One region of the Streptomyces sp. KL116D genome, then DNA from elsewhere that is predicted to be linked to it. Evidence: riboswitches for the same ligand, from Rfam matches in the RefSeq annotation. Region 1 holds a riboswitch; the other holds the start of a gene.

Region 1 (15,683 bases):
AGGCGGAGCGCAGCAGGTGCTCGTACGCCTCCTGGAAGGCCGCCCACTCGGTGGGCGAGACGGCCGGACCCGGCTCGTTGAGCTGCGTGGTGTCGCCGGTGGCGGCGTCCACCACGGCGATCGTGCGGCGGGTCGACCCGGTGACCGGCACCAGGGCGTCGGACACCCGCTCCACGCCCAGGAGTTGGTCCTGCACCGTGCGTCCCGTGGCGCCGCCCACGAAGCCCGTCACCGTCACCTCGTGACCGAGTGCGGCGAGCACCCTGGCCACGTTCAGACCCTTGCCGCCGGGCCGTTCGGTGACCTCGGTGACGCGGTGCGAGGCGTGCGGGCGCAGCGCGGGCACCCGGTACGTGATGTCGAGTGCGGTGTTGAGCGTGACCGTGAGGATCACCGGACCTCACCCCCCTAACGTACTTTCAGTAGCGGGGGCCGATCATGCCAAAGTCAAGGCGGCCAGCCCAGCCCTGGGACCGGCCGCCCGGGCAACTGCCTGCGATCTCGCGGCAGTTGCGACCTCAGGACAGGTGCGGCTCGACGAGCCATTCGCCGCCGCGCATCACGCCCTTGAGGTCGAACTCCTCGTCCAGGACGACGAGGTCGGCGTTCTTGCCGGGTTCGAGCGAGCCCACCTGGTCGTAAATGCCCAGCAAACGGGCCGGGTTGGCGGAAATCGCGCGGACCACGTCCTCGACCGGCAGTCGGTCGACGGTGGCCGCCCGCTTGAACGCCCGGTCCAGGGTGAGCGTCGATCCCGCGATGGAGCCGCCCTCGACGAGCCGCGCCACGCTGTCCTTCACCTCGACCTCCATCGGGCCGAGCATGTAGCGCCCGTCGCCGAAGCCGGCCGCGTCCATCGCGTCGGTGATGAACGCGACCTTCTCGCCGCCCTTGTGGTGGAAGGCGAGTTCGAGGGCGGCGGGGTGCAGGTGCGTGCCGTCGTTGATCAGCTCGACGGTGATCCGCTCGTCCTCCAGGAGCGCCGCGATCGGGCCCGGAGCGCGGTGGCCGAGCTGCGGCATCGCGTTGAACAGGTGCGTGGCGACGGTGGCGCCCGCGTCGATCGCCTCCACCGTCTGCTCGTACGTGGCGTCGGTGTGGCCGATCGCGGCGATCACGCCGTGCTCGGCGAGCAGCCGCACGGAGTCGATGCCGCCGGGCAGCTCGGTGGCGAGCGTGACCATCTTGGCCCTGCCGCGGGCCGCGTCGATCAGCTTGCGGACGTCGGCCGGGTCGGGGTCGCGCAGCAGCGTCTCGTCGTGGGCGCCCTTGCGGCACGGGGAGATGAACGGGCCCTCGAAGTGGATGCCCGCGAGCTCGCCCTGCTCGGCCAGCTCGGAGAGCAGGCCCGCGCGCTGCACGAGGAAGTCCATCTCGCCGGTGACGAACGACGCGACGACCGTCGTGGTGCCGTGCAGCCGGTGCGTGTGGATGCCCTTGAGGATGTCCTCGACCGTGCCGGAGGTGAAGGACGCGCCGCCACCGCCGTGGTTGTGCATGTCGACGAAGCCGGGCACCACCCAGTGGCCGGAGAGGTCGAGGACGGCGGCGTCGGCGGGAGCGCTCCCGGCGATCCGCGAGCCGTCGACGATGACGCGTCCGTCGGTGACGGTCCCGGTGGGCAGTACCACCCGGGCACCGGCGAGCACCTTTGCTGTGGCCATCAGGCGGTTACCTCCGTGTTGTCCGTGCCTTCGACGTGTTCGGCGAGCAGGTCCCAGGCGAGGAGTCCCGCGCCCAGGCATCCGGCGGTGTCCCCGAGGACGGCCGGGACGATGGTGGGAAGCGACTGGAACGTCACGCGCTCGGCGACGGCCGCCCGCAGCGGTGTGAACAAGGTTTCCCCGGCCTCGGCGAGTCCGCCACCGATGATCAGGGTGCGCGGGTCCAGCAGAGTGAGTGCCATGACGAGGCCGTCGGCGAGCGCGTCGACCGTGTCCCGCCAGACGGCGGCGGCCCGCTCGTCGCCCGCGTCGACGGCCTTCGCGCAGTCCGCCGCGGTGGCGTGCTCGTCGCCGCTGGCGGCCTGCCAGGCGAGGGTGACCGCGGAGGCGGACGCGTACCGCTCCAGGCAGCCGCGCTGCCCGCAGCCGCACGGCACCCCGCCGGGCCGGACGACGACGTGGCCGATCTCGCCCGCCGAGCCGTGCGCGCCCGGCTCGATCCGGCCGTCGATGCCGATGGCGCCCGCGATGCCGGTGCCGAGCGGCAGGAACAGGAACCGGTCGGCGTCCTTGCCGGCGCCGAGCCGTCCCTCGCCGAGTCCGCCGGTGCGCACGTCGTGGCCGAGGGCGACCGGGATCCCGTCGAGCCGCGCGCTCAGCAGGGCCCGCATCGGCACGTCCCGCCAGCCGAGGTTGGCGGCGAACAGTGCGATCCCGTTCGCCTCGTCGACGACGCCGGGCACGGCGACCCCGGCGGCCGCGGCGGGCTCCCCGAAGTGTTCCTCGCCGTACGCCCGCAGATCGGCGGCGAAGTCGAGGATCGTCTCGACGACCGCGTCGGCGCCGCGCTCGCGCTCGGTCGCCCGGCGCGCCTGATGCAGCAGCGTGCCGTCGGCGCCGACCAGGGCGGCCTTCATCCCGGTGCCGCCCACGTCCAGGGCGATGACATGTCTCACGGGGCACAGTGTCGCGCGTTCACCCACAACAGGTCTAGTCCACTTGCATGGATCTTGCACGGAAAGATCGCGGAACCGACCGGGTCCGGGCGTGACCAGCCCCGTTGCAGAAGTGAGATCCGAGTGGTGTAGACCTTGTGTTCGACCCTGGGAGACCCCCGGGGCGCAGCGGTACACGGATTTCGAGGGTGGGGACACGGTGCAGCGGCACATCACCGGACTGACGGCGGCAGCGGCCGCCCTGGGCATGGCGGCCACACTCACCGCCTGCGGCGGTACCGGTTCCGGGGACGTCACGCTCAAGCTGGTCGCCGCCGACTACGGCGACTCCGCGGCCAACAGCTCCCAGAAGTACTGGGACCAGCTGACCGCCGCGTTCGAGAAGGACAACCCCGGCATCAAGGTCGACGTCGACGTCTACTCGTGGAACGACGTCGACGCCAAGGTCAAGGACATGGTCGACGCGGGCAAGGCCCCCGACATGGCGCAGATCGGCGCGTACGCGGACTACGCGGCGGCCGACAAGCTCTACCCGGTCGGCGACCTGCTCGACGTTCCCACCCAGGCCGATTTCCTGTCCCAGCTCTCCGACGCGGGCAAGGTCGACAACACCCAGTACGGCATGCCGTTCGCCTCCTCGACCCGGCTGCTCTTCTACAACAAGAAGCTCTTCAGGGACGCCGGCATCAGCGCGCCCACCACCTGGGCCGAGCTGGAGGCCGACGCCAAGGCGCTGAAGGCCGACGGCGTGAAGATCCCGTACGCGCTGCCCCTCGGCTCCGAGGAGGCGCAGGCCGAGACCATGATCTGGATGCTGAGCGGCGGCGACGGCTACACCGACGACGTCGGCTCGTACACGATCGACTCCAAGCAGAACGTCGAGACGTTCGACTGGCTGAAGAACGACCTCGTCGCCAAGGGCCTCACCGGCCCCACCGCCCCCTCCCGGCTGAACCGGGCCGACGCCTTCGCCGCGTTCGCCAAGGGCGAGGTCGGCATGCTCAACGGGCACCCGACGCTGATGCAGATGGCCCACAAGAAGGGCGTCGACTACGGCACCGTGGAACTGCCGGGCCCGAACGGTCCCGCCCGGTCCACGATGGGCGTCGCCGACTGGATGATGGCGTTCAAGCAGAACGGTCACGGCAAGGAGATCGGGACCTTCCTCAACTACGTCTACAGCGAGCAGAACGTCCTGGACTTCTCCCGCGAGTACGACCTGCTGCCGGTCACCACCAGCGCCTCCGAGACCATGTCCGCGGCGCCCGAGGACAAGAAGCTCTGGCCGTTCCTGCAGAGCCTGAGCAGCTCCGAGCTGTACCCCGTCGGCAAGACGTCCTGGGCGGGTGTCAGCGTCGAGATCAAGAAGCAGATCGGCGCCGCCGTGTCCGGCAACGGCAGCCCCGGTGCCGTCCTCGGCCGGATCCAGAACCAGGCCGCGGCCGCGGAAGCCGCCGAGTAGCGTGGCGGACATGGATCCCCGGCCCCCTCTCGGCGAGCGCGAGCGCGCGCTGCTCGCGTTCGAGGGGCGTGGCTGGGAGTCGCCCGGGGCGAAGGAGCGGGCGATCCGCGAGGAGCTCGACCTGGCGCCGGTCCGCTACTACCAGCTGCTGAACGGGCTCCTCGACGACCCGCGCGCGCTGGAGGCGGCGCCGGTGACGGTGAACCGGTTGCGGCGGGTTCGGGACGAGCGGCGTCGCGAGCGCTGAGTTCTCCCTTAAAGTCGCCCGTATGGACGCCCCACGGACCGACGCCGGGCGAGACGGCCTGGCCGCGATCGTCGCCCGCCCCTCCCGAGCCGTCATCGCCCTGGACTTCGACGGGACCCTCGCGCCGATCGTCCCCGACCCCGAACAGGCCCGCGCCCACCCGGACGCCGTCCCCGCGCTCGCCGCGCTCGCGCCCCGGGTGGCCTCCGTCGCGGTGATCACGGGCCGCCCGGCCGGGGTCGCCGTCCGGCACGGCGGCTTCGCGGGCGTCCCCGGCCTCGAACACCTCGTCGTGCTCGGCCACTACGGCGCCGAGCGCTGGGACGCCGTCACCGGCACGGTGCGCGCCCCCGCGCCGCACCCCGGGGTCGCCGGGGTGCGCTCCGAACTCCCGGGCGTGCTGGCCGAGTCGGGCCTGTGGCACGACACGTACGTGGAGGAGAAGGGCCGCGCCGTCGCCGTCCACACCCGCCGCGCCCCCGACCCGCAGGCCGCCTTCGAGACCCTGCGCCGCCCGCTGGGCGAACTCGCCGCCCGGCACGGCCTGTTGGTCGAACCGGGCCGCATGGTCCTCGAACTGCGCCCGCCGGGCGTCGACAAGGGCGTCGCGCTCACCGAGTACGTCCGGGAGACCGGCGCGGAGTCCGTCCTGTACGCGGGCGACGACCTGGGCGACCTGCCCGCGTTCGCGGCGGTGGAGAAGTTGCGGTCGGACGGGGTGGCGGGGGTGTTGGTGGCGGCCGACACGGTGATCGCCGAGCTGGCGGACCGCGCCGACCTGGTCCTGGACGGCCCGGCCGAGGTGGTCACGCTCCTCCGCGACCTGGCCACGCGTCTGCCCTGACCGGTTCGGTGCCGGCCGCGGGCCTCGTCGTGGCTGGTCGCGCAGTTCCCCGCGCCCCTGGGGGGGGGCGTGTGCTGACGCGTCGCGTTTGATGGTGCGGGGTTCGTCGTGGCTGGTCGCGCAGTTCCCCGCGCCCCTGGGGGGCGTGTGCTGACGCGCAGTCTTCAACGGGCCGCCCAGGGGCGCGGGGAACTGCGCGAGAAGCCCCACCGGCCCGCAGTCGAAGCGGCTACCCCTCCCGCAACGCAGCCAACTGGTCCAGGAACCACTGACCGGGCGGCAACGCGGTCCCCGCGGCGGCCAGCCGTTTCGTACGCTCGGCCCGCTCACCCTCCGCCATGCCCAGCGCAGCGCCCAACGCGGCCGAAGTCCCGCTCACGTCATACGGGTTGACCACCACCGCGTCCTCCCCGAGCTCCTCGTACGCCCCGGCCTCCCGCGACAGCACCAGCACGCACCCGTCGTCGGAGACGACCGGCACCTCCTTCGCGACGAGGTTCATCCCGTCCCGGACGGGGTTGACCAGGGCCACGTCGGCGAGCCGGTACGCGGCGAGCGAGCGCGCGAAGTCGTCCTTCACGTGCAGCACGACCGGCGTCCAACCCGCCGTGCCGAAGCGGGAGTTCACGGCTTCGGCCACCCGCGACACCTCCTCCGTGTACGCCCGGTACACGGCGAGGTCCTGCCGAGACGGGTAGGCGAACGCCACGTGGACGACCTTCTCCCGCCACTCGGGCCGCGTCTCGAGCAGCAGCTCGTACGCCCGCAGCCCGCGCACGATGTTCTTGGACAGCTCCGTGCGGTCGACCCGGACGATCACCTTGCGCCCGGGCCCCACCTGCTCCCGCAGCGCGGCGAGCCGCTCCTCCACGTCGGCCGCGCGCGAGCGCTCCCGCAGGAAGTCCGCGTCGGCGCCGAGCCCGTGCACCCCGATCCGGGTACCGGACGTACCGCCGAGGATCCGCGTACAGCACTCGGTGAACGCGTCCGCCCAGCGCCGGGTCAGGAAGGCCAGCCGGTCCGCGCCGAGCATCCCGGTCAGGAGCTGCTCGGCGATGTCGTCGGGGAGCATCCGGAAGTAGTCGACGGGCGCCCACGGCGTGTGCGAGAAGTGCCCGATCCGCAGGTCGTCGCGGAGCGCGCGGAGCATCCCCGGCACCAGCGCCAGGTGGTAGTCCTGCACCACGACGGCCGCGCCCGGCGCCGCCTCCTCGGCCAGCGCCTCGGCGAACGCCCGGTTGTACGCCTCGTAGGAGGCCCACTGGCGGCGGAACTCCGGGCCGAACGACGGCTCCAGAGGCGTCTGGTACAGCATGTGGTGCACGAACCACAGCACCGAGTTCGCGATCCCGTTGTACGCGTCCGCGTGCACGCCCGGGTCGATGTCCAGCATCCGCACGCCCGGCTCGGCCACCCCGCGCCGCACGGCCTCCCGGTCCCCGTCGTCCAGCGCCGCGCACACCCAGAGCTTGTCGTCGACGACGCTGAGCGCGGAGACGAGCCCACCGCCGCCGCGCTTCGTCTCGATCGAGCCGTCGTCGCCGACGGCGTACGAGACCGGGCCGCGGTTGGACGCGACGAGAACCTCAGCAGCACCACGCGTGGAAGCCATAGAGCGAAACTAGCCCGCCCCGGAAACGCTCAAACGTACGGCCGGGCTCCATCAGGAGCCCGGCCGTATACAACGCCTTCAGAACGCCTCCAGAGGGGGCGTCAGTCCCTGCGGCTGCGGACCGCGGCGAGGACGAGGGCGCCGAGGCCGCACAGCGAGACGGCGAGCCCGCCGTACAGCAGCGTGTGCGGGCCGGAGCCGGTCTCGGCCAGCTCGGAGCCGGCCGGCTGCGAGGGCGCGGGACGGGCCTGCCGGCGCTCGGTGACGACGACCGCGGTGCACGGGTCGTCGCCGCCGCGCGGACGGGCCGTGCAGGTGGTGCTCGGCACCTCACCGGTCACCGGGAGCACGGTGACGTCGCCGGGCGTGCAGGACACCCGGACGTTCGCCCGGATGACGACCTTGCCGTGGGCGGGCACGTCACCCGTCCAGTAGTAGGTCGAGCCCTTCTTGGTGAGCGTGCCGGCCGAGGCGGTCGGGGTGCCGGTGACGTGCTTCGCGGGGAAGGACACCGTGGCGTTCTTGCGCGGGTGGCCGCTGGTGTTGCGCAGGGTGATCGTGTCGCGGACCGTGGCGCAGGGCGGCGCGGTCGGCGTCTCCGGGCGGTTCACGATGTCCAGCGGCGGCACCGGGGCCGGCGGCTCCGGCGGCGTCTCGATCGGCGGCGTGATGCCGCAGTGCGGGTCGGTGGAGCCCGCGTCGCAGTTGGTGCGCGGGGTGTCGGCGACGATGTTGTTGGTGAGCTTGCCGTCGCCGCTGACCGGGTCGTTGACCCGCACCGAGTAGGTGACCGTGGCGGTCTGCCCGGCCGGGATGTCACCGGTGTAGCTGATCCGCGGCCTGGTGTAGGAGACCGTCCCGGTGCTCGCCTTCGCGTCGCCGTTGTACGTCGCGTCGTCGAGGTTGTCCGTCAGGTCGTCGGTGAACTTGGCGTTCGGGTAGTCGAGCTTGCTGATGTTCGTCGCCTTGACCGTGTAGGTCAGGGTGCCGCCCGGCTTCACCTTGGCGGGACTGGCCGTCTTGGTGATCTCCAGGTCGGGGACCGGGACGGACAGCGCGAACGCCGAGGGGACGTAGGTGTCGCCCTTGGTGGTGAAGCTCAGCGTGGTGGAGGTGGCGCCGACCGGGATCGGCTCGGGCTGCGCGGCCCGCGAGGAGCCGCCGGTGACGTCGAACTCCTTCGCGTCGATGCTCAGGTTGTTGACCATCTTCGGGTCGAGGGCGCCGTCGTCCTCGCTGATGAAGAAGTTGTTGGTGTTGCCGGTGTGGCTCTCGACCATGTTCCGGCCGCCGACGAGGAACCGGTCGCCCGGGGTGTTCCAGTCGCCCTCGTACGCGGTGACGCTCGCGTGCGGTTCGCCGTCGGTCCGGTAGAAGCCGCTGACCTTGACGTCGGTGGCGGGCGAGGTGGAGCGCTGCAGGACGTGGCCGCCGTAGACGTAGATGTTGCGGCGGTCGGGCGCGTACTGGTCGTTCGGGGCGTCGTACTTGTAGACGACGGTCATGGACCAGCCGGCCACGCAGCCCTTGCCGGTGGGTGCCCAGACGTCACCGACGGCGACCGGGATCGGGGCGCCGGTCCCGGTGATCCCGCTGAACAGGTTCGTGACGTCGGCCTCGCCCGTGTAGTAGTGCGGGCCGCTGGTCGTCGCCGGGTCGCGCACCAGGTTCTCCGGGGCGACCTTGCTGGGCGCGGTGCCGTTCACGCCGACCACGGGCACGGCGTCGGTCGGCTCGCCGGGCGAGGGGAGCACGTCGGCGCCGGAGATGTCGCAGCGCTTCATCTGGGCGCCGCTCGGCCCCCGGTACGTGCCGTCGTTGCCGCCGAAGAAGAGGCGGGCGTAGGCGACCTCGGCGCCCGGCGGGAGGGCGACCTGACCGGTGCTGGAGCCGTACTCCGCCGTGGTGCCCGCGGTGTTGATCCGCTCCATGACGAAGGTGTTGTTGTTGTCGCGACCCTGGCCGTTCGCGGCGACGGCGCAGCGGGACGCCATGTCCGCCGGCGTGGTCGGGCACCCCATGACCGTGTTGCCGATGGTCTTGAAGTCGCCGTACAGCGCCTCGTCGTACCGCTTGGCGAAGGGGGAGACCACGTCTGCCGACGCGGGGCTCGCGGAGAGGCCGGTGAGGGGGTCGGCCAGGGCGGCGGTGGCGGCGAGCCCCGCCGCCAAGCCCTTTGCGTGTCTAAGCCACATAAAGGGCAATGTAGGCAAAACACATGAATGCCCTCAGTTACGCCACGCGACGCTCCGCATACTCGCTGATTTCGGCCATCGGGGGCCGCTCCTCGGTGTCCACCTCGTGGATCCGCGGTTCGAACCCGCGTTCCCCACGCTCGAACTGTGTGAGCACGGGCCGCACCAGATGTCCGCGCGCGAGCCGCAGCTGCGCCGTGCGGTAGATCGCCGCCGCCATCCGCCCCAGGGCCTGCCCGTCCTGGTGCCGGTGGATCCTGACCCCCACGTCGACCTGGGCGAGCGCGTCCAGGCCCACGGTGTGCAGGGCGTCCACCAGGAGACCCAGCTCCACGCCGTACCCCACGGGGAACGGCAGCCGTTCGAGCAGTGACCTGCGGGCCGCGTACTCGCCGCCCAACGGCTGGACGAATCCGGCCAGTTGGGGCCAGTGGAGATTGAGGATCGGGCGGGCCATCAGCTCGGTGACGCGACCGCCCTGGCCCGCGGCGCCGTCCAGCGGACGGTCGTACATCGCCTTCACGAAGTCCACGTCCGGGTTGGTCAGCAGCGGCCCGACGATCCCGGCGACGAAGTCCGCGGAGAACTCCTTCAGGTCCGCGTCGACGAAGCACACGATGTCACCGGAAGTGACGAGCAGCGAACGCCACAGCACTTCACCCTTTCCGGGTCTGGCCGGGATGCGCGGCAGGATCGCGTCCCGGTGCACGACCCGGGCCCCGGCCGCCGCGGCCGCCTCGGAGGTGCGGTCGGTCGAGCCGGAGTCGATCACGACGACCTCGTCGACGAGCGGCACGGCCTCCGTCATCAGCTCGCGCCGGATCACCGAGACGATCTCGCCGACCGTCTCCTCCTCGTTGAGCGCGGGCAGGACGACGCTCACCGTCCGGCCCGACGCCCGCTTCGCGGCGATCAGCTGCTGGCGCGGGCGGTCGGCCACGGACCAGGAACGCCTGCTCAGCCAGCGCTCGACCTCTTCCAGCACGGTCAGGGGCCTCCCGTATGTGATCCATCTCGCGGTTCGGACGACTATCTCAAGGGTCCAGGGCTTCGGTTACAGTCTTGAACAACGTCGGTGACCATCGCATGTCGGGGGTCCCGGACGTCACAATCGAATACCGCTCATCCAGAGGGGCAGAGGGATACGGCCCGTTGAAGCCCCGGCAACCCTCCAGCCGGTCTCGTCCGCACATCGCAGTGCGTCCGCGAGGCTCCCGGCTAGGGAAGGTGCCAAATCCGTCTCGCGGCGAGATGCGTCGCGAGGAAGATGAGGAGAAAGGGCCTCGCCTCTCATGGCTGCACAGACTGTCGCGACCGAACCCACGACCGCCCCCACCGTCGACCTCGGTCCCGCCTCCGGGCTCTCCTGCCGCGAGTGCGGCGCACAGTTCCCGCTCGGACCGATCTTCGCCTGCGTCGAGTGTTTCGGGCCTCTGGAAGTCGCGTACGACCTGCCCGTCGGCGACCCCGAGGCACTCCGCAAGCAGATCGAGGCCGGTCCCGCCAACATCTGGCGCTACGCCCCGCTGCTGCCCGTCCCGGCCGACGTCGCCGAGAAGCCGAACCTGAACCCCGGCTGGACCAAGCTCGTCAAGGCCGACAACCTCGCCCGTGAACTCGGCGTCGAGCAGGGCAAGTTGTTCGTCAAGGACGACTCGGGCAACCCCACGCACTCCTTCAAGGACCGGGTCGTCGCGCAGGCCATCGAGGCCGCCCGCGCCTTCGGCTTCACCACGCTCTCCTGCTCCTCCACGGGCAACCTGGCCGGCGCCGTCGGCGCCGCCGCGGCCCGCGCCGGCTTCCGCTCCTGCGTGTTCATCCCGCACGACCTGGAGCAGGGCAAGGTCGTCATGGCCGGTGTCTACGGCGGTGACCTCGTCGCGATCGAGGGCAACTACGACGACGTGAACCGCTTCTGCTCCGAGCTCATCGGCGACCCGCTGGGCGAGGGCTGGGGCTTTGTGAACGTGAATCTCCGCCCGTACTACGGCGAGGGTTCCAAGACGCTCGCGTACGAGATCTGCGAGCAGCTCGGCTGGCGGCTGCCCGACCAGCTGGTCATCCCGATCGCGTCCGGCTCGCAGTTCACGAAGATCGACAAGGGCCTGAAGGAGCTGATCGCGCTCGGTCTCGTCGAGGACAAGCCGTACAAGCTCTTCGGCGCCCAGGCCGAGGGCTGCTCCCCGGTCTCCGTCGCCTACAAGGGCGGCCACGACGTGGTCCGCCCGCAGAAGCCGAACACGATCGCCAAGTCGCTCGCGATCGGGAACCCGGCCGACGGCCCGTACGTCCTGGACATCGCGCGCCGCACCGGCGGTGCCGTGGAGGACGTGAACGACGAGCAGGTCGTCGACGCGATCAAGCTGCTCGCGCAGACGGAGGGCATCTTCGCCGAGACGGCGGGCGGTGTGACGCTGGGCGTCACGAAGAAGCTCATCGAGGCGGGCCTCATCGACCCGTCCCTGACGACGGTCGTCCTGAACACGGGCGACGGTCTGAAGACCCTCGACGCGGTCGCGGAGTCTTCGCAGGCCACAGCGACCATTCGGCCGTCGCTGGACGCGTTCCGCGCTGCCGGGCTCGCCGAGTAGATTCCCCCGACCCGCCCCTTCCCGAAACCGGGGGCCCTGCCCCCGGATCCCCGCTCCTCGAACGCCGGCGGGGCTGAAAGACCGAGGTGAACCCATGAGCGTCAACGTCCGCATCCCCACCATCCTCCGCACCTACACCGGCGGTCAGGCCGAGGTCGCCGCCGAGGGCGCGACCCTCGCCGACGTCATCGCCGACCTGGAGAAGAACCACACCGGCATCGCCGCCCGCGTCCTCGACGACCAGGGCAAGCTGCGCCGCTTCGTCAACGTCTACGTCAACGACGACGACGTCCGCTTCGAGCAGGGCCTGGAGACGGCGACGCCGGACGGCGCGGGCGTCTCGATCATTCCGGCCGTCGCCGGCGGCTGATCTTTCGCCGTTCCACACAGAGTTACTCGAATTGCCCCCTCCGCGAGAGAAGCGGAGGGGGCAATTCTGCATGGTTGAGCGCGGTACAGTTGGGGAACCTGCTTCGCTCTCGTACGTGGTGCATGACGGGCGCATATGAGTTCTCGCCCGAGCCCCGACAAGAAGCAGCCAAAGTGTCCAGCCCATTCGGGCTCTTTATGGCATTTGTGCGGCCCGACTTGCCCTGGAATCCGGTGAGTTGGCCTGGTTTCCCCGATCTGGCGTGCCCAGAATTCTCGTCCGATTGACCTGTTGCAGACGGCAGTTGGGCAGATACATTCAGCCGCGGTCGACGCGTTCCGGCGCACACCCCCAAACCCTTTGGGGCGTGAGGTCTGACCCGGGACCGCGAAGTGTGGTCTCGCGCAAGGGCCAGTAATAGGGGAGTTAGGCATGGCTCAGGGCACCGTCAAGTGGTTCAACGCGGAGAAGGGGTACGGCTTCATCGCGGTCGACGGTGGTGCGGATGTTTTCGTCCACTACAGCGCGATTCAGATGGACGGCTACCGCACCCTCGAAGAGGGTCAGCGAGTGGAATTCGAGATCTCGCAGGGCCAGAAGGGGCCGCAGGCCGACATGGTCCGCCTGGCCGCCGGCTGAAGCGCGTCGCGACTGACAGCAGGCTTCGTACGTCCATGAAGGGTCCGTCTCCCGGTTGCCGGGGGCGGGCCCTTCGTGCTGCCCCGGCGACCCCCGGCTTCTCCGAACGGCCTTGCACTCGGGGGTGCCGAGTGCTAATCATTGGCGTTAGCACTCTCCGAGTGAGAGTGACAGAACTTGGATCGGGTCGGTGAGGCTCGCAGGCCGGGTGGGGCAAGGAACCACAAGGGCTGCAGGCCGTCCGTCGCGGGCACCAGCACGGTCCGTTTGCGTTTCCACCCCGTCCGGGAGGACCACTTCACATGGCCAAGATCATCGCGTTCGACGAGGAGGCACGGCGCGGCCTCGAGCGCGGCATGAACCAGCTCGCCGACGCCGTCAAGGTGACCCTGGGCCCCAAGGGTCGCAACGTCGTCCTCGAGAAGAAGTGGGGCGCCCCCACGATCACCAACGATGGTGTGTCCATCGCCAAGGAGATCGAGCTCGAGGACCCGTACGAGAAGATCGGCGCCGAGCTGGTCAAGGAGGTCGCGAAGAAGACGGACGACGTCGCCGGTGACGGCACGACGACCGCGACCGTCCTGGCCCAGGCCCTGGTGCGCGAGGGTCTGCGCAACGTGGCCGCCGGTGCCAACCCGATGGCCCTCAAGCGTGGCATCGAGAAGGCCGTCGAGGCCGTCTCCGCCGCCCTGCTCGAGCAGGCCAAGGACGTGGAGACCAAGGAGCAGATCGCTTCGACCGCCTCCATCTCCGCCGCCGACACCCAGATCGGCGAGCTCATCGCCGAGGCCATGGACAAGGTCGGCAAGGAAGGCGTCATCACCGTCGAGGAGTCCCAGACCTTCGGTCTGGAGCTGGAGCTCACCGAGGGTATGCGCTTCGACAAGGGCTACATCTCGGCGTACTTCGCCACCGACATGGAGCGTATGGAGGCGTCGCTCGACGACCCGTACATCCTCATCGTCAACTCGAAGATCGGCAACGTGAAGGACCTCCTTCCGCTGCTCGAGAAGGTCATGCAGTCCGGCAAGCCGCTGCTGATCATCGCCGAGGACGTCGAGGGCGAGGCCCTGTCGACCCTGGTCGTCAACAAGATCCGTGGCACCTTCAAGTCCGTCGCCGTCAAGGCCCCGGGCTTCGGTGACCGCCGCAAGGCCATGCTCGGCGACATCGCCATCCTCACCGGTGGCACCGTCATCTCCGAGGAGGTCGGCCTCAAGCTGGAGAACGCCGGTCTCGACCTGCTCGGCCGCGCCCGCAAGGTCGTCATCACCAAGGACGAGACGACGATCGTCGACGGCGCCGGTGACAGCGACCAGGTCCAGGGCCGCGTCAACCAGATCCGTGCCGAGATCGAGAACTCGGACAGCGACTACGACCGCGAGAAGCTGCAGGAGCGCCTGGCGAAGCTCGCCGGCGGTGTTGCGGTCATCAAGGCCGGTGCCGCGACCGAGGTCGAGCTCAAGGAGCGCAAGCACCGCATCGAGGACGCCGTTCGCAACGCGAAGGCGGCCGTCGAGGAGGGCATCGTCGCCGGTGGTGGCGTGGCCCTGCTCCAGGCCTCCGCGGTCTTCGAGAAGCTCGAGCTCGACGGTGACGAGGCGACCGGCGCCAACGCCGTGAAGCTCGCCCTGGAGGCCCCGCTCAAGCAGATCGCCGTCAACGGTGGTCTCGAGGGTGGCGTCGTCGTGGAGAAGGTTCGGAACCTGGCCGTCGGCCACGGTCTGAACGCCGCCACGGGCGAGTACGTCGACATGATCGCCGAGGGCATCCTCGACCCGGCGAAGGTGACCCGCTCTGCCCTGCAGAACGCCGCCTCCATCGCCGCGCTGTTCCTCACCACCGAGGCCGTCATCGCCGACAAGCCGGAGAAGGCGGGCGCTGCCCCGGCCGGCGGCGGCATGCCGGGCGGTGACATGGACTTCTGAGCCGTCTGACGGTTCGGCCTGTCCTTTCCCGAGGGCGGCACCTTCTCTTCGCGAGAGGGTGCCGCCCTCGGGCGTTTTCCGGGGCCGCCCGCGTGATCAAGATTTTCCTTGTCCGCCCGATGATCACGGGTTATGGTCCCCCGGCATATGTCAGGGGATCGGGGCGGGTGGGGGACATGGCGGACAGTAATGACGTGCCCGAGAAGGGCATGAATCCGTGGGGCCAGGCGATATCCGCCGTGGCATTGGTGGGCGCGCTCGCCGTCGGATTCTGGGCGATCTCGAAGAACCAGACGGACACCGGCGCGGCCGCCGAGGCGAAACCCGCGGTCTGCTCGGGCGGCGAGGCCGAGAAGGGCGACAAGGCGGCGGGCCGGGCGTACGGAGCGCAGCTGTGCACCGCGCTCAACCGCTCCGACCTCGCCGAACTCCTCGGTACGCCGGCGGAGACCGCCAAGAGCGCGAGCGGCGGCGGGGGCTCGATCGGCACCGGCAGCAGCAAGATCCCGCACCCCTCGTCGCGGGTCGAGTTCGACACGTACACCGTGACCCTGTCGGCGACGTACAACAAGCTCACGGTGGCCACGACCGCCGAGCTGCTCGGCGACGAGGTCCAGCCGCAGAAGGTGCTCGGCCGCAACGGGGCCCTCTACTCCGACCGCACCATCAGCATCGGCTTCCGCCTCGACGGCAGCGACGCGACCAGCGCGCCGGGCGTCCCGGCCCGGGTCCTCGTCGTCCCGCTGCACGACAAGGACAGCGGCGGCTTCTACGAGCTGACCCTGTGGCGCTCGGACGGCGGGGTGCCGGACGACACGACGCTGCTCCAGGTCGCCGAGCGGGTGCTGCCGACGATCCCGGGCTGGAAGGACCGCGCCCGCGCCTGAGCAGGCGGTCCTCGGCTCCTGGCGTGCTCCTAGCGGGAGGAGACGGGGGACTCCTGATAGCTGGTCCACGCCTCGCGGCCGGCCTGCGCGGCGCTCTGGGCGGCGCTCTGGGCCTGGTGGAGGGCGCGGGACGCCAGCTCGGCGGGCGGCACCTCCCACGCGCCGGTCCAGGTGCGGCCCGCGCGCGCCAGCTCGAAGACCAGGACGCCGACACCGGCCGCGGCCGTGAGCATGCCGAGGCCGGTCAGGGCGGCACCGGTGACCAGGCGTCGCTGGTCGGGGCGGAAC
Region 2 (15,683 bases), on a different contig from region 1:
GGCCGCCCGGCGCGACGCCTCCAGGGCCGCCTCGGTCTCCCCGAGCCGCGCCTTGAGCCGCCGCGACTCGCTCTCGGCGGCCGACACCTGCGCCTGCCCCTCGGCCCGGACGGCCTCGGTCTCGGCCTGCGCCTTGCGGGCGGCGGCCTCGCCGCGCTTCACGTCGCTGAGCGCCGCCCGCAGCTTGCGCTGCGCCGCGTCGGCCTCCCGCTTGGCCGCGTCGAGCTCGGCGCGCAACCGTTCCGTCTCGGCCTTGCCGTGCGCATGGGCCTGCTCCAGCTGCTCGCGCAGCCGGTCCAGTTCGGCACGGGTCTCCTCGTCGGCGCGCTCGGCGTCCGCCCGCTGGGCCTCCTCGCCCGCGGCGGCGACCAGCTTCACCCAGCCGGTGGGCCGCAGCACGTACGCGGCGGCGGCCACGTCGAGGGGGTCGGCGGCGGGCGGCGGCGCACCGGCGTCGAGGGCGCCCGCCAGCTCGGGCTGGGCGTCCCTGAACCGCTCCCCGATCCGCTGCCGGAACAGGGTGTCGCTCTCCAGGGCGGCCGCCATGGCGTTACCCGCGAACTTCACCCGTCGCGTCGGGGTGAACCGGGCGTACTGCCTCAATTGGGGCGGAACTTCGCCTACCGTCAGACCGCCGAAACCGTCCGAGACGATCTGCACGACCCGCCGCCGTACGCCTTCGGGCAACGGCCGGTCGAGCACCTCGGCGGCGGCGGCCTGCTCGGCGTTCCCGGCCTCCCCGCCCGTGCTCTCCACCATCCGTCACCCCAAGTCGCTGTGGGGCCGCTCCGTCAGGAGTCGGCGCCCGGCCTGTCCACCAGTTCCACCTGATCCACGGCGTTGCACCAGCGGCAGCGGACCGACTCGATGGTCTCACTCACCACGTTGCGTTCCTCGACGTTCGGCTCTCCGGCCAGGTCGAGGTGCACGTACTCGACGACCTTCGAGGAGCGGGTCACGTCGAACCGCGTCAGGTTGCCGCAGAGCGTGCAGCGCCAGCGGGTGGTGGCGGTCGGCAGGGGAACCGTCATCGGACTGCGCCTTCTTTCGTGCACGGTCCCGCGGGACGTGCGCTTTCCGTGGTGCGTGGTGCTTGCTGTATTGGCTGTCACCCTACGGCCTGCCGTACGCCGCCCGCTCCCCGCCTTGCGTCATGCTCTCTCCCATGATCGGCAATGGGCGCGACGCGATCGGCAAGGTGACCGCTTTCCTCAGGGGGCATCCCGCTCCGGTCACGTACGGAATCATCGCCGTGTGCTGCGCGGTCTTCGTGATCTCCCCGGCCTCCGGCCTCAACCCCGCCTACGGCACCGGTGACGGCCTGCTCGCCGCGCAGAGCGCCTACTTCGAGCGCTGGGGCGTGATCCCCACCGAACTCTTCACCGGATCGCCCCGGGCCGCCCTCACCCCGCTCACGGCCCTGTTCGTGCACGGCAGCTGGCTGCACCTGCTGGGCAACATGCTCTTCCTCTACGTCTTCGGGGCGATGGTCGAAGAGCGCATGGGTCACGTCCAGTACGCGCTCTTCTACCTGACCAGCGGATATCTCGCGCTGCTCGGGTACGCGGCCGCGCACGCCGACTCCGACCAGACCCTGGTCGGCGCCTCCGGGGCGATCTCGGCCGTCCTCGGCGCGTTCCTGTACCTCTTCCCCGAAGCGCGCGTGACGAGCCTGTTCCCGTTCCTCTTCTTCCTGCCGCTGCGCTTTCCGGCGTGGGTGGTGCTGCCGTTCTGGGTGGCGCTGCAGTGGGCGGCGGCGGGCCAGGCGAGCCAGGGGCCGGGGGTGGCGTACCTGGCGCACCTGGTGGGCTTCTCCGTCGGGTTCCTCTACGCGTGGGTGAGATATAGAGGCCGGGCTAGAGTGAAGGCGACCCACACCACGGCCACCGAGGGAGACAGCCAGCCGTGATCACCGCGATCGTGCTCATCAAGACCAGCGTGGACCGGATCCCCGAGATCGCCGAGTCGATCGCGGCTCTGGACAACGTGAGCGAGGTCTTCTCCGTCACCGGCACCTACGACCTGATCGCCATGGTCCGGGTCGCGAGCCACGACGATCTGGCGGACGTCATCCCCGGCCGGATCAGCAAGATCCCCGGCGTCGAGGGCACGGACACGCACGTCGCGTTCCGGACGTACTCGCAGCACGACCTGGAGGCGGCGTTCGCGATCGGCCTCGACTCCTAGGACCCGGCTCCCGGGACCCAGAGCCTCAGACGGTCGTGGTGTCGGGCACGCAGCGGCCGTCCTGCGTGCGGTAGTTCCACTGCGCGCCGTCGCGCACGAGCTCCGTCACGGCGGCCACGAATCGCTCGACGTGCTCGTCGGGCGTGCCGGCGCCGAAGCTGACCCGGATGGCGTTGAGCGACTTCTCGCCGGGCGCGGCCTCCGGCGCCCCGCACTCGCCCTGCGTCTGCGGGTCGGAGCCGAGCAGGGTCCGCACCAGCGGGTGGGCGCAGAACAGTCCGTCGCGAACCCCGATCCCGTACTCGGCGGAGAGCGCGGCGGCGAAGTGCGAGGAGTTCCAGCCCTCCACCACGAACGAGATGACGCCGACGCGCGGCGCGTCGTCGCCGAACAGCGAGAGCACCTTCACCTCGGGCACCGCGGCGAGCCCGTCCCGCACCTTCCTGATCAGGAACTGCTCCCGCTCGACCAGGCTGTCGAAGCCGGCCTCGGTGAGCGCCTTGCAGGCCGAGGCGATCGAGTACACCCCGATGACGTTCGGCGAACCGGCCTCGTGCCGGGCGGCGGTGGTGTGCCACTCGACGTCCACGCCCCCGTCCGTGCGCCGGGCCACCTTGCGCGAGGCGCCGCCGCCGGCCAGGTACGGCTCGGCCTCGCTCAGCCAGTCGGAGCGGCCCGCGAGCACGCCCGAGCCGAACGGCGCGTACAGCTTGTGGCCGGAGAAGGCGACCCAGTCCACGTCCAACTCCTGTACGGAGACCGGGTGGTGGGGCGCGAGCTGGGCGGCGTCGAGGACGATGCGGGCGCCGTGCGCGTGCGCCGCGGCCGCGAGTTCGCGCACCGGCCAGAGCTCACCGGTCACGTTCGAGGCACCGGTGACGCAGACGAGGGCCGGAGCCCCATGTCCCGACGGGGTGTCGCGGTCGGCGAGGGCCCGCTCCAGGGTGGCGACCGCCTCGTCCGGGGTGCGCGGCGCGTTCAGGTAGGTCACCCGGGCGTCCCGCCACGGCAGCAGCGAGGCGTGGTGCTCGGTCTCGAAGACGAACACCTCGCAGTCGGCGGGGAGCGTGGCGGCGAGCAGGTTGAGCGAGTCGGTGGTGGACCGGGTGAAGACGACCTGGTCGCCGTCCCGGCAGTCGAGGAACTCGGCGACGGCGACGCGGGAGTTCTCGAACAGGTCGGTGGACAGCTGCGAGAGGTACCCGGCGCCGCGGTGCACGCTGCCGTAGTACGGCGCGTAGGCGGCGACGTCGTCCCAGACGCGCTGCAGGGCCGGCGCGCTGGCCGCGTAGTCGAGGGCTGCGTACGTCACTTCGCCACCGGTGACGAGCGGCACGGTGACGTCCCGGCCGAGCACCGGCAGCGGGGCGCCGCAGGACGGGTCGGCGGAGTCGGCGGAAGCGGCGGCGACGGCGGTGGAGGCGTGAGCGGACATGGCGGTATCTCCCGGCAGGTCAAGGCGAATCGGCTGTGAAGGCCCGCACGGCAGCACTCAACCGGCTGACGGCGTACGGGTGTTGACCTCGACGCGCGGGAACGACGGAAAGCACCGCACGGAGGGTGGTGGTGGAGATGGGGCCGAAGGCCCTAGCGCATTCGCTTGCTCACGAGACAGCTCCCTCGAACGACCCAGGACCCCTGGAAGTTCGCGAGGGGTCCGCGCTTGCCATGCGCCTTGCTGCGCACGGCCTGGTCTTCACCCAGGGCACCCCGCCACGGACGGAGGGTTGCCGGACAGCGGGCTGGGGCCTCGATCGCTGTCACTCATGACCTTGGACAGCATCCTGCCACACGTCCGGCATACGGCAAGGGCGCAGTCCAACTCCTGAGACGGATCCCACGTCGGACTGCGCCCTTGCGGCACACCTGCACGGCATTCAGCGGTTGCTGGCGACCACCCAGCGCTCCAGCGTCGCCTTCGCCGCCCCGGAGTCGATCGACTCGGCGGCCCGGTCCATGCCGGCCCTGATCTGCTCGACGAGCGTCCCGGTGCCCGGCCGGACGGCGACGAGCGCGGCGGCCGAGTTCAGCAGCACGGCGTCGCGCACGGGACCGCGCTCGCCGTCGAGGAGCCGGCGGGCCACCTCGGCGTTGAACGACGGGTCGCCGCCGCGCAGCGCGTCGATCGGCACCGTCTCGATGCCCACGTCGCGCGGGTCGAAGGTCTCCTCGTGCACGACCCCGTCGCGGACGACCCAGACCCGGGAGGTGCCGGTGACGGTCAGTTCGTCGAGTCCGTCGTCGCCGCGGAACACCAGGGAGGAGTTGCCGCGCTCGGCGAAGACGCCGGCCACGATGGGCGCCATCCGCGGGTCGGCGACACCGACGGCCTGCGCCTTGACCCGGGCCGGGTTGGTGAGCGGGCCCAGGAGGTTGAAGACGGTGCGGATGCCGATCTGGCCGCGCGCCGCGCCCGCGTACCGCAGCGCCGGGTGGAACTTCACGGCGAAGCAGAAGGTGATGCCCGCCTCCTCGGCCACCTCGGGCACCCGCCGCGGCGGCAGATCGAGGTTGACGCCCAGCTTCTCCAGCACGTCCGAGGAACCGGACGCCGAGGAGGCGGCCCGGTTGCCGTGCTTGACGACCTTGGCGCCGGCGCCCGCGATGACGATGGCGGACATGGTCGAGATGTTGACGGTCTTCGCGCCGTCCCCGCCGGTCCCCACGATGTCGACGGTCTCGCCGGGCACGTCGATCACGTTGGCGTGCTCGTACATGGCGCGGACCAGACCGGAGATCTCCTCCACGGTCTCGCCCTTGGCCCGCAGCGCCACCACGAAGGCCGCGATCTGCGCGTCGGTCGCCTCGCCCCGCATGATCCGGTCCATCGCCCACGCCGTGTCGTCGGCGCTCTGGTCCCGGCCCTCCAGCAGGCCGTTCAGGACGGAGGGCCAGGAACGGCCCGCCGCGGTGTTGCCTCCTGCGGGGGTCAAAGCGCTCATGGCCGCTCCTGAGTCGTGTACGACGAGACGTCGGGAAGAGAAGGATCGGGAGAATCCCCGCCCCCACCTTATCGAGGTGCGGGGACGGCAAAGAGCCCCCGTCCAGGCACTGGACGAGGGCTCCTGCCGTGGCGAACAGGTCGGAGATCAGTGGTGGCCGTGGCCGCTGGTGATCTCCTTGTACTCCTCGGCGGTGGGCTTGGGGATCTGGTTGTGCTCCCCGTAGTAGCCCTTCGAGAGCTTGGCGCGCAGCTTCTGCGTGCGCGACACCTTGCGCTCCACGCCGTTCTCGTCGACCGCGGGGCCGACCTCGAGCGGCTCGTACTGCTCGTGCGCCGTGAGCGTGTGCAGGGCCTCCTGGTCCAGCGGCTCGTGCACCTCGATGAACTCACCGTGCGGCAGGCGCTTGATGATGCCGGACTCGCGTCCGTGCAGCACCTTGTCCTTGTCGCGGCGCTGGAGGCCGAGGCAGATCCGCTTGGTGGCGATGAACACCAGGACCGGCACGACGAAGAAGCCGATGCGGACGAACCAGGTGATCGCGTTGATCGACAGGTGGAAGTGCGTGGCCCAGAGGTCGTTTCCACCACCCACGAGGAGCACGAAGTACCAGGAGATCCACGCGGCACCGAAGGCCGTGCGCGTCGGGGCGTTGCGCGGGCGGTCCAGGATGTGGTGCTCGCGCTTGTCGCCGGTGACCCAGGACTCGATGAACGGGTAGACCGCGATCGCGACCAGGACCAGCGGGAAGATGATCAGCGGGACGAACACACCCAGGACGAGGGTGTGGCCCCAGATGTTGATCTCCCAGCCCGGCATCGTACGGATCAGGCCCTCGGAGAAGCCCATGTACCAGTCGGGCTGCGCACCGGTGGACACCTGGTCGATGCGGTACGGGCCGATGGCCCAGATCGGGTTGATCGAGGCGATCGCCGCGATGATCGCGATGACACCGAAGACCAGGAAGAAGAAGCCTCCGGCCTTGGCCATGTAGACCGGCAGCAGCGGCATGCCGACGACGTTCTTCTCGGTCTTGCCGGCACCCGCGAACTGCGTGTGCTTGTGGTAGAAGACCAGGATCAGGTGCGCCGCCATCAGGCCGAGCATGATGCCCGGCAGCAGCAGGATGTGCACCGAGTAGAACCGCGCGACGAAGTCGCCGCCCGGGAACTCTCCGCCGAACAGGAAGAACGAGAGGTACGTGCCGACGACCGGCACGGACAGGACCGCGCCCTCCATGAAGCGGACACCGGTGCCGGAGAGCAGGTCGTCCGGGAGCGAGTAACCGGTGAAGCCGGTGAACATGCCCAGGACGAACAGCAGGAATCCGAAGACCCAGTTGACCTCACGCGGCTTGCGGAACGCACCCGTGAAGAACACGCGCATCATGTGCACGAACATGCCGGCGAGGAAGATCAGCGCCGCCCAGTGGTGGATCTGCCGGATCAGCAGACCACCGCGCACATCGAAGGAGATGTGCATGGTCGAGTTGAACGCCTCCGACATCAGCTGCCCCTGGAGCGGGACGTAGCTGCCGTCGTAGGTCACCTCGTTCATCGACGGGTGGAAGAACAGCGTCAGGTACACACCCGTGAGGATGATGATGATGAAGCTGTACATGCAGATCTCGCCGAGCATGAAGGACCAGTGGTCCGGAAAGATCTTGCGCATGTTGGCCTTGGCCAGGGAGTAGATCCCCAGACGGCCGTCGGCCCAGTCGGCAACCCGCTCGCCGGCCGGTGCCTTTTCGCGCGCAGGCGCGTCGTTGGTGGTCGTAGTACTCATCCGCGCTCCCAGAAGGCAGGACCGACGGGCTCTGCGAAGTCGCCCTGCGCCACGAGGAAGCCCTCGTCATCGACGGCGATGTGCAGCTGCGGCAGCGCGTGCCCGGCGGGACCGAAGATCACTCGCGCACCGTCGGAGAGGTCGAAGGTGGACTGGTGACAGGGGCAGAGCACGTGGTGCGTCTGCTGCTCGTACAGGGAGATCGGGCAACCGACGTGGGTGCAGATCTTCGAGTACGCGACGACGCCCTCGTGGGACCACTCGAGCTCTTGCTTGTCCTTGATGTTGTCCGGCTGGATACGGACCAGCATCAGGGCGGCCTTGCCCATGACCTGCTGGAAGTCCTCGTCGTGCTCCTCCACGCCCTCGGGCTTGGCGAAGGTGAGCGAACCGACCGTGATGTCCGACGCACGGAGCGGCTCGTTCGTGTTCATGTTGACGAGCTTCTTGCCCTCCTTCCACGCCGTGTGGCGCAGCTTCGTCCCGGGCAGCGGCCCGAGGTCACGAAGAAGGACGACGCCGGAGAGCGGCACCAGGGCCAGCGCTCCGAACAGGGTGTTGCGGATCAGCTTGCGGCGCCCGAACTGGGACTCGCGCGCACCGTCCTTGAAGTCCTGCAGGACCTTGGCCTTGACCTCGGGCTCGGCCTCGATCGGGTGGCGCTCCTGCGCGACCTCGACGTCGGACATCAGGGTGCGGGCCCAGTGGACCGCGCCCGCGCCGATGCAGAACAGCGCCACGCCCAGCGTCGTGCCCAGCGCGAAGTTCAGCGCGTTGATGTGGCCGATCGGGAAGACGTAGATGCTCTTGTCGACGTCGATGGCGACGTACGAGGCGATGAAGGCGACGGTGGCCAGCATCGACAGCACGAACAGGAAGGCGACCGCACGCTCGGACCGCCGTGCGGCCCGCTCGTCGATGTCCTGGATCCGGTGCTCGTGCGGCGGCAGGCCCGGGTCGGCGAAGGGTTCGTCCTTCACCGCGACCGCACCGTGCGCAGCTTCTTCGGTGGCCCGCTCAGCAGGCACGTTCTCTTCTGGAATGTCTTGGCTACTCATGACTTCTTGGCCTTTGCGGTCCGAGCGGCGACCCAGATGGCGACGGCGACCAGGGCGCCGAGACCGAAGATCCAGGCGAACAGACCCTCACTGACCGGGCCGAGCCCGCCCAGCTTGAGACCACCAGGGCTCTCCGTCTGGTCACCGTTGACCGCGTCGAGGTACGCGATGATGTCCCTCTTGTTCTGGCTGGTCATCGTCGTGTCCGGGAAGGACGGCATGTTCTGCGGGCCGGTCTGCATGGCCTCGTAGATGTGCTTGGGCGAGACGCCCTCGAGGCTCGGCGCGAACTTGCCGTGCGTCAGCGCGCCACCTTCACCGGTGAAGTTGTGGCACTGCGCGCAGTTGGTGCGGAACAGCTCGCCACCCTTGGCGATGTCCGCGCCTTCCGGGCTGTAGTCCTTCTCGGTCGGCACGACCGGGCCGGCACCCAGAGAGGCGATGTACGCCGCGAGCTGGTCGATCTCGGCCTGCGAGTAGATGACCTTCTTGCGGGGGACCTGCGCGCCCGGCTGCTGCGCGGGCATCCGGCCGGTGCCGACCTGGAAGTCGACGGCGGCGGAGCCGACGCCCACGAGGCTCGGCCCGTCGGTGGTGCCCTGACCGCCGGTTCCGTGGCAGCTGGCGCAGCCGACGGAGTAGAGCTTCTTGCCCTCGTCGATGGCGAGGGACTGGGCGGTTTCATCGGCCTGCGCCTTGCTCGCGGGCGCGAACGCGGCGTACAGCCCCCCGGTGGCCGCCAGCGCGAGGAGTAGGACGACGACCGCCGCCAGCGGATGGCGTCGTCGTGCGGAGAGCTTTTTCACGGATTACCCCGGTGTCAGGATCTTCTGCGTCGGTGCTGCGGGAATGTGTCGGGTACTACGCCCGATGCTGTGATCTTTGAACTACTTGATCAGGTAGATCGTGGCGAAGAGGCCGATCCAGACGACGTCGACGAAGTGCCAGTAGTAGGACACGACGATGGCGGCGGTCGCCTGCTCGTGGGTGAACCTCCGGGCCGCATACGTCCTGCCGAGGACGAACAGGAAGGCGATGAGGCCACCTGTCACGTGCATGCCGTGGAAGCCGGTGGTCAGGTAGAAGACCGAGCCGTACGGGTCGGAGGAGAGCGAGAGCCCGTCCTTCTTGACCAGCTCGGTGTACTCGTACACCTGACCGCCGATGAAGATCGCACCCATGATGAAGGTGACGATGAACCACATCCGGAGCTTCTTCACGTCACCGCGCTCGGCGGCGAACACGCCGAGCTGACAGGTGAGTGAGGAGAGCACCAGGATCGTGGTGTTCGTCGCCGAGAACGGAAGGTTCAGGCTCGAGGCCATTTCCTTCCAGTGCTCCGGTCCCGTCACCGATCGCAGGGTGAAGTACATCGCGAAGAGGGCCGCGAAGAACATCAGCTCGGAACTCAGCCAGATGATGGTTCCGACGCTGGTGAGGTTCGGTCGATTGACCGACGGGTGCGCGTGCCCGGTTTCTACTGTCGTTGCTGTCGCCACGACCGACATTATGTCGGTCGCTTATCTCGCCCTCACTCCGGGGGGTGCCGTTCGGAGTGTCTGGGGGGTGTGTCCAGCCCATATGGCCCATCGGAGGCCTGTACGAACCGGTGTTGACGGGGTGTCGGGAGGAGTAGGCTCCGCGCCAACGGACGCCCCACGCCCCCAGACTTACGACGCCTCGGAGGAACGATGCAGTCGACCGCGACGGTTCTGGTCTACAGCGACGACGCCAACACGCGCGAGCAGGTGCGCCTGGCGACCGGCCGCAGGCCCGCATCCGACGTCCCTGAGGTCCAGTTCATCGAGTGCGCCACGCTCCCGGCCGTCCTGAAGGAGCTGGACCGGGGCGGGATCGACGTCTGCGTCCTGGACGGCGAGGCCGTCCCCGCCGGTGGCATGGGCGTCTGCCGGCAGATCAAGGACGAGATCTTCCGCTGCCCGCCGGTGCTGCTCCTGATCGGCCGCCCGCAGGACGCCTGGCTGGCCACCTGGAGCCGTGCGGAGGCCGCTGTGACGCTTCCGGTCGACCCGGTCGAGTTCGCCGACGCCCTGGCGTCCCTGCTGCGCTCACGGCTCGCCGTCGGCGCCTGACGGCCTGACGAAACGGCCGACTCCCGTACGCCGTCGGCGTACGGGAGTCGGAAGTCTCACACCCGGCGGGCTCAGACCTCGGGGCTGAGCCGGGCCTGGCTGACCGGGTCGGGCTTGCCGGTGTTCGAGAGGGCGCTGCCCTCCTGCCACTTCTTCCAGCTGACGTTCCAGTCGCCGAACCCGTTCCCGAACGGGTCCATGTCGTCGCCGTAGCTGTTGACGACCTTGACGATGTCGCCCTTGTGGAAGGTGTCGAAGAACCACTCGGCGTTTCCGGTGCTCATGCCCGTGCAGCCGTGGCTGACGTTCTCGTAGCCCTGGGAGCCGGTGGACCACGGGGCGGCGTGCACGTATTCACCACTCCAGGTGACCCGCGTCGCGTAGTAGACGGGCAGGTTGTACGAGTCCGACGACCCCTCGGCGATGCCGATGCTGGTGCCGCGCATCCGTACGTAGTACTCCTGGCCCAGGACCACCTTGACGCCGTTGCGGGTCTCGAAGCCGGGCTTGCCGGTGGTGATCGGGATGGAGTTGATCTCCTCCCCGTTGCGGTAGACCGTCATGTAGTGCGAGCCGGCGTCGGTGATCGCCTCCAGGCGGTCCCCCGTGGTGATGGTCAGCGCCTTGGACTTCCCGCCCCAGAGGCGGTCGGTGACCTTGATGCCCTCCAGGTTGCTGCGCGCCGTGATGGTGGCGTGCGCGGGCCAGTACTCCTTGGGCCGGAAGTGGAGCTCCTTGCTGTCCACCCAGTGCCAGGCGCCCTGCACGGCGGGCTGGGAGTCCACCTTGAGGGCGCGCTCGACGACGGCGCGGGCCTTCGGGTCCTTCACCGGCTTGTTGAGCTCGGCCGTGATGGGCTGGCCGACGCCGTACTTGCCGCCCTCGGGCCCGAAGGTGACCTTGAGGGCCTTCTCCTTGCTGGGGTTGCCCGTGTCGAAGGAGAGGACCTTGCGGCCGGGGGCCCCGTCCTCGTCCTCGGTGCTGACGTGGACCGTGTAGTGGGCGTCTGCGGCCAGCGGGGCGGTGCTGTGCCACCTCTTGCCGTCGGCGGCGAGTTCGCCCGCCACGTAGCGCCCCATGGCGTCCGTGGCGGTCACGTCGGTGATGCGGGACTCGTCGCCCTGGGCGGTGACTTCCAGGGGCTTGTCCGGATCGGCCTTCTTGGCGCCCACGGGGCCGCTGAAGGTGATCTGGCTCGCCGCGTCGTACGGCTTGGCGGAGAGCGGGTGGCCGGAGCTGCCGCAGGCCGTGACGCCCGCACCGAGTGCGGCCACCAGCAGCGTGCAGCCAAGAACCGTTCGGATGCGCGGTGAGTGGTTCATGAACCCACCGTATGGAGGTTCGTCACGTCCAGCGCGGCGAGTGAGCCGCACGGGGCATGGCCGCGACACGCCGAAGGGCCCGGACCCTCCCTCAAGAGTGTCCGGGCCCTTCGCGCACGGGAGTTCAGAACCGGTCAGAACCGGTCAGAACTACTGGTTCTGGTTCTCACCGCGGTAGTACTCGAAGACCCAGCCCCACAGGCCGAACAGGATGATGGGGGCCGAGAAGTACAGCAGCCACCAGCCGAAGACGACGCCCATGAAGGTGAGCGCGCCACCGACGGCCAGGGAGAGCGGCTGCCAGGAGTGCGGGCTGAAGAAGCCCACCTCGCCGGCGTCGTCCGCGACGTCGGCCTCCTTGTTGTCCTGCGCACCGGTGTCGACCCGCCGGGCCGTGAAGGCCAGGTAGTAGCCGATCATGATGCACAGGCCGAACGCCAGGAAGAGTGCCGTCGTACCGGCCGGCTCCTTCGACCACACGCCGTAGACACCGGCCATGATCAGGACGAAGAGGCTCAGCCAGATGAACATCTTGCCTTGGACCTTCACTTGCCGGCCTCCTTGCCGCCAGCGAGGGCCTTGTCACCGTGGCCGGAGTTCTCCAGCTGGTCCAAAGCCGCGATCTCAGGGTGATGCAGGTCGAACGCCGGCGATTCGGAGCGAATGCGCGGCAGGGTGAGGAAGTTGTGCCGCGGCGGCGGGCAGGAGGTCGCCCACTCGAGCGAACGGCCGTAGCCCCACGGGTCGTCGACCTCGATCTTCTTGCCGTACTTGGCGGTCTTCCAGACGTTGTAGAAGAACGGCAGGATCGACAGACCGAGCAGGAACGAGGAGATGCGTCGAGATCGCTGTTCAGCGCGGTGAAGCCGTCGGCCGCGAGGTAGTCCGCGTAACGACGCGGCATGCCCTCGACGCCCAGCCAGCGCTGCACCAGGAACGTGCCGTGGAAGCCGGTGAACAGCGTCCAGAACGTGATCTTGCCGAGTGCGCTTCGTCGAGCAGCTTGCCGGTGAGCTTCGGCCACCAGAAGTGGAAGCCGCGCGAACGTCGCGAAGGCGACGGTGCCGAACACCACGTAGTGGAAGTGCGCCACCACGAAGTACGAGTCCGTGACGTGGAAGTCCAGCGGCGCCGCCAGGATGACGCCGGTCAGGCCGCCGAACGTGAAGGTGATCGAGGTAGCCGACCGCCCAGAGCATCGGTGTCTCGAAGGACAGCGAGCCCTTCCAGCATCGTGCCGGTCCAGTTGAAGAACTTCACGCGGTCGGCACGGCGATCAGGAACGTCATGAAGGAGAAGCACGGCAGGAGCACGCCACGCGGTCGCGTACATGTGGTGCGCCCACACGGCCACGAGACAGTCGCGATCGCGATCGTCGCGCCGACGAGCGCCGGAGTAGCCCGAGCATCGGCTTGCGCGAGAAGACCGATCACCTCGCTGATGATGCCGAAGAAGGGCAGGCGACGATGCGACACCTCGTGGCTGTCCGAAGAACCAGAAGAGGTAAGCTGCTGCATAGCGCATGCGCCGCCGTTCTGCGGCGTCGAAGACACGGGCACGAACCTGCGGTCCGCCTCCAGGGCAGAGCAGCGCGGCCGCGAGGACCGGGAAGGCCAGCAGGACCAGCACCGCCGTGCCGCGGCGCGTTCCACACGAAGATCGGCATGCGGAACATCGTCATGCCGGGAGCGCGCGCATGCAGATGATGGTGGTGAGTGAAGTTGACCGCACCGAGGATCGTGCCGAAGCCGGAGAAGGCCAGACCCATGATCCACATGTCGGCGCCGATGCCCGGCGAGCGGACGGCGTCGGAGAGCGGGCTGTAGGCGAACCAGCCGAAGTCGGCCGCACCCTGCGCGTGCAGGAAGCCGCCGACCGCGATCAGCGAGCCGAACAGGCGCAGCCAGTAGGCGAACATGTTCAGACGCGGGAAGGCGACGTCGGGGGCACCGATCTGGAGCGGCATGATCCAGTTCGTGAAGCCTTCGCGAACGGCGGCGTCGCGAACATCAGCAGCATGATCGTGCCGTGCATCGTGAACGCCTGGCTGAACTGCTCGCTCGACATGATCTGCGTGCCGGGACGGGCCAGTTCGGCGCGCATGAAGAGCGCCATCAGACCGCCGATGCGTGAAGAACGCGAACGACGTGACCAGATACAGCGTGCCGATGGTCTTGTGGTCAGTGGTGGTGAGCCACTTGATCACGGTCGCACCGGGGCGCTTGGCCTACCGGCAGCTCGTTCTCGTACGAGTCGTCAGCCGCGGCGGCACCCTGAGGTTCGTTGAGGATGCTCACAGGTTGTTCGTCTCCCGGTTCTTCTCGTGTTCCGTCTGGGCGATGCCCGACGGGACGTCAAACCGGTCTGCCCCTTCTTGGCGAGGTCCTTGAGGTGCTGCTCGTAGCGCTCAGGAGGGACGACCTTCACGTTGAAGAGCATCCGGGAGTGGTCGACGCCGCACAGCTCGGCGCACTTACCCAGGAAGGTCCCCTCCTTGTTGGGGGTCACCTCGAAGGCGTTGGTGTGGCCCGGGATGACGTCCTGCTTCATCAGGAACGGCACCACCCAGAAGGAGTGGATGACGTCACGCGAAGTGAGAACGAAGCGGACCTTCTCGCCCTTGAGCCAGAGGGTCGGGCCCGGGTTGTTGGTCTGCGGGTTCCGCTCGCGGAGTGCCGACCTCGTAGACGCCGCCGGCGTTCGCCGGAAGTCAGCCTTGAAGCGCTCGGGGATCGCGGAGAGCTCCTGGAGTTCTTCGCGTCACCCTCGACACCCGGCACGTTCTCGACGTAGTTGAAGCCCCAGCTCACTGGTAGCCGACCACGTTGATGGTGTGTGCGGGCTTGTCGTCGAGCTTCAGAAGCTTCGACTCGTCGCGCGCGGTGGCAAGTAGAAGAGGACCGACACGATGATGAGCGGAACCACCGTGTACAGCGCCTCGAGCGGCATGTTGTACCGCGTCTGAGTGGGAACCTCGATCTTGGTGCGGCTGCGCCGGTGGAAGATGATGCTCCACAGGATCAGTCCCCACACCAGCACGCCCGTGGCGAGCGCTGCCGCCCACGAGCCCTGCCAGAGGGAGAGGATCTAGGGGCCTCCTCCGTCACCGGGGTGGGCATACCAAGACGAGGAAGTCCTGTATGTGCAACCGGTAGCGGTTACCAGGATCAGGCCGCAGTCAGCACCTGCGGCGGCTTCCGCCGCATCGGGCGCCGCGACGAGCGGTCGGAGCCGTTGGGACTCACGTAGCGCCTTCCCGAGAGTCTCGCCCGCGCTCTTTGGTTGGCTACGGCCGCCATCTCGCTGGTCGCTCGCCGCCCTGGCACACGGGCAGGGGTTTGGATGTTTATGCGGACCAAACCCTACTGGACGCTATTTGGTCGCGCGGGAGGGTGCCTAACGCGCCGCGGGTCACTCCGAAGGGTGGGATTGGCCTGCTCCGGGGTTTCTGACGGGGGTCGGAGGCGCCACCGGGGTGGGTTTGTCCGTTCGCGAGTGCGGGTTCGCGGGTGGTTGCTCGCGCGGTTCCCGCGCCCTGAGGGCGGCTCCCGACGGTCGAGAGCTTTAGCGTTGCGGGGTGGCTTACTTCGACTCGGCGTCGTCCGCTCCTCCATCCACGTGGCCCGAGCAGGCTCTGCAGGCCTCCCTCGACGAAGGGTGGGCCGATCCCTCACGGCTCTACCGGGAGGGGCGGCGGGCGCCGGCTGCTGCTGGATTCGCCGCCGGGAGGCTGCCGCCGACGCCGCGGGTGCCGGGTGGACGAGCTGGTGTTCACGTCGTCCGGCACGCCGCGGCACACACACGATCGCCGGGGCACTCGCCGGGCGTCGGCGTGTCGGACGGCGCTTGGTGGTATCGGCGGTCGGGCACTCCGCGGTGCTCCGTTCGGCGGCGGCCACGAAGGCGGCGGCGGCTCGGTGACGGAGGTGGCCGTGGACCGGGCGGGCGCCGTGTCCGTGGACGCCTTCCGCGCGGCGCTGCGGGACGACACCGCCCCGCGTGTCGTGCAGTCCGCCAACCACGAGGTGGGGACCGTGCAGCCGGTCGGCGAGGAGGTCGCCGAGGTCCGCCGGGACGCGCCGGGGTGCCGTTGTTCGTGGACGCGGCGCAGTCGCTGGCGTGGGGGCCCGTGGCCGGTGCGTGGTCGCTGCTGGGCGGGAGCGCCCACAAGTGCGGGCGGCGGGCGTCGGGATCCTCGCCGTGCGGAAGGGTGCGGTTCGCGCAAGGGCCCGCCGACGAAGCGGGAGTCGGGGCGGGCCGCCGGGTTCGAGAACATCCGGGCATCGTAGGCCGCGG

The links. A riboswitch is a leader RNA that binds a small molecule or an ion and turns the genes downstream of it on or off. The one in region 1 is predicted to bind S-adenosylmethionine.
Region 2: it holds a riboswitch for S-adenosylmethionine, as region 1 does, so the genes downstream of both, RBJ77_RS35520 (aminotransferase class V-fold PLP-dependent enzyme) here and thrC (threonine synthase) in region 1, are expected to answer to the same signal.

What each region holds. Positions count from the first base shown of each region.
Region 1 covers NZ_JASERH010000013.1:5,482-21,164, reverse strand. The annotation lists gene RBJ77_RS04165 (1-phosphofructokinase family hexose kinase) at 1-394, opposite strand, end outside; gene nagA (N-acetylglucosamine-6-phosphate deacetylase) at 519-1,664, opposite strand; gene RBJ77_RS04155 (ROK family protein) at 1,664-2,620, opposite strand; gene RBJ77_RS04150 (ABC transporter substrate-binding protein) at 2,868-4,082, shown strand; gene RBJ77_RS04145 (DUF3263 domain-containing protein) at 4,093-4,329, shown strand; gene otsB (trehalose-phosphatase) at 4,352-5,173, shown strand; gene RBJ77_RS04135 (trehalose-6-phosphate synthase) at 5,403-6,785, opposite strand; gene RBJ77_RS04130 (hypothetical protein) at 6,887-8,956, opposite strand; gene RBJ77_RS04125 (glucosyl-3-phosphoglycerate synthase) at 9,018-9,965, opposite strand; SAM riboswitch class I at 10,100-10,254, shown strand; gene thrC (threonine synthase) at 10,273-11,571, shown strand; gene RBJ77_RS04115 (ubiquitin-like small modifier protein 1) at 11,666-11,941, shown strand; gene RBJ77_RS04110 (cold-shock protein) at 12,374-12,580, shown strand; gene groL (chaperonin GroEL) at 12,883-14,508, shown strand; gene RBJ77_RS04100 (DUF6215 domain-containing protein) at 14,685-15,395, shown strand; gene RBJ77_RS04095 (hypothetical protein) at 15,425-15,683, opposite strand, start outside.
Region 2 covers NZ_JASERH010000087.1:103,764-119,446, forward strand. The annotation lists gene RBJ77_RS35500 (NYN domain-containing protein) at 1-759, opposite strand, end outside; gene RBJ77_RS35505 (hypothetical protein) at 792-1,031, opposite strand; gene RBJ77_RS35510 (rhomboid family intramembrane serine protease) at 1,166-1,909, shown strand; gene RBJ77_RS35515 (Lrp/AsnC family transcriptional regulator) at 1,906-2,187, shown strand; gene RBJ77_RS35520 (aminotransferase class V-fold PLP-dependent enzyme) at 2,213-3,622, opposite strand; SAM riboswitch class IV at 3,842-3,959, opposite strand; gene trpD (anthranilate phosphoribosyltransferase) at 4,065-5,129, opposite strand; gene RBJ77_RS35530 (cytochrome bc complex cytochrome b subunit) at 5,277-6,914, opposite strand; gene RBJ77_RS35535 (Rieske 2Fe-2S domain-containing protein) at 6,911-7,972, opposite strand; gene RBJ77_RS35540 (c-type cytochrome) at 7,969-8,778, opposite strand; gene RBJ77_RS35545 (heme-copper oxidase subunit III) at 8,860-9,480, opposite strand; gene RBJ77_RS35550 (hypothetical protein) at 9,664-10,065, shown strand; gene RBJ77_RS35555 (Ig-like domain-containing protein) at 10,137-11,387, opposite strand; gene RBJ77_RS35560 (cytochrome c oxidase subunit 4) at 11,538-11,936, opposite strand; partial or broken gene RBJ77_RS35565 (cbb3-type cytochrome c oxidase subunit I) at 12,325-12,633, opposite strand; gene RBJ77_RS35570 (cbb3-type cytochrome c oxidase subunit I) at 12,817-13,353, opposite strand; gene RBJ77_RS35575 (hypothetical protein) at 13,308-13,502, opposite strand; partial or broken gene RBJ77_RS35580 (cytochrome c oxidase subunit II) at 13,681-14,632, opposite strand; partial or broken gene RBJ77_RS35585 (cysteine desulfurase/sulfurtransferase TusA family protein) at 14,965-15,683, shown strand, end outside.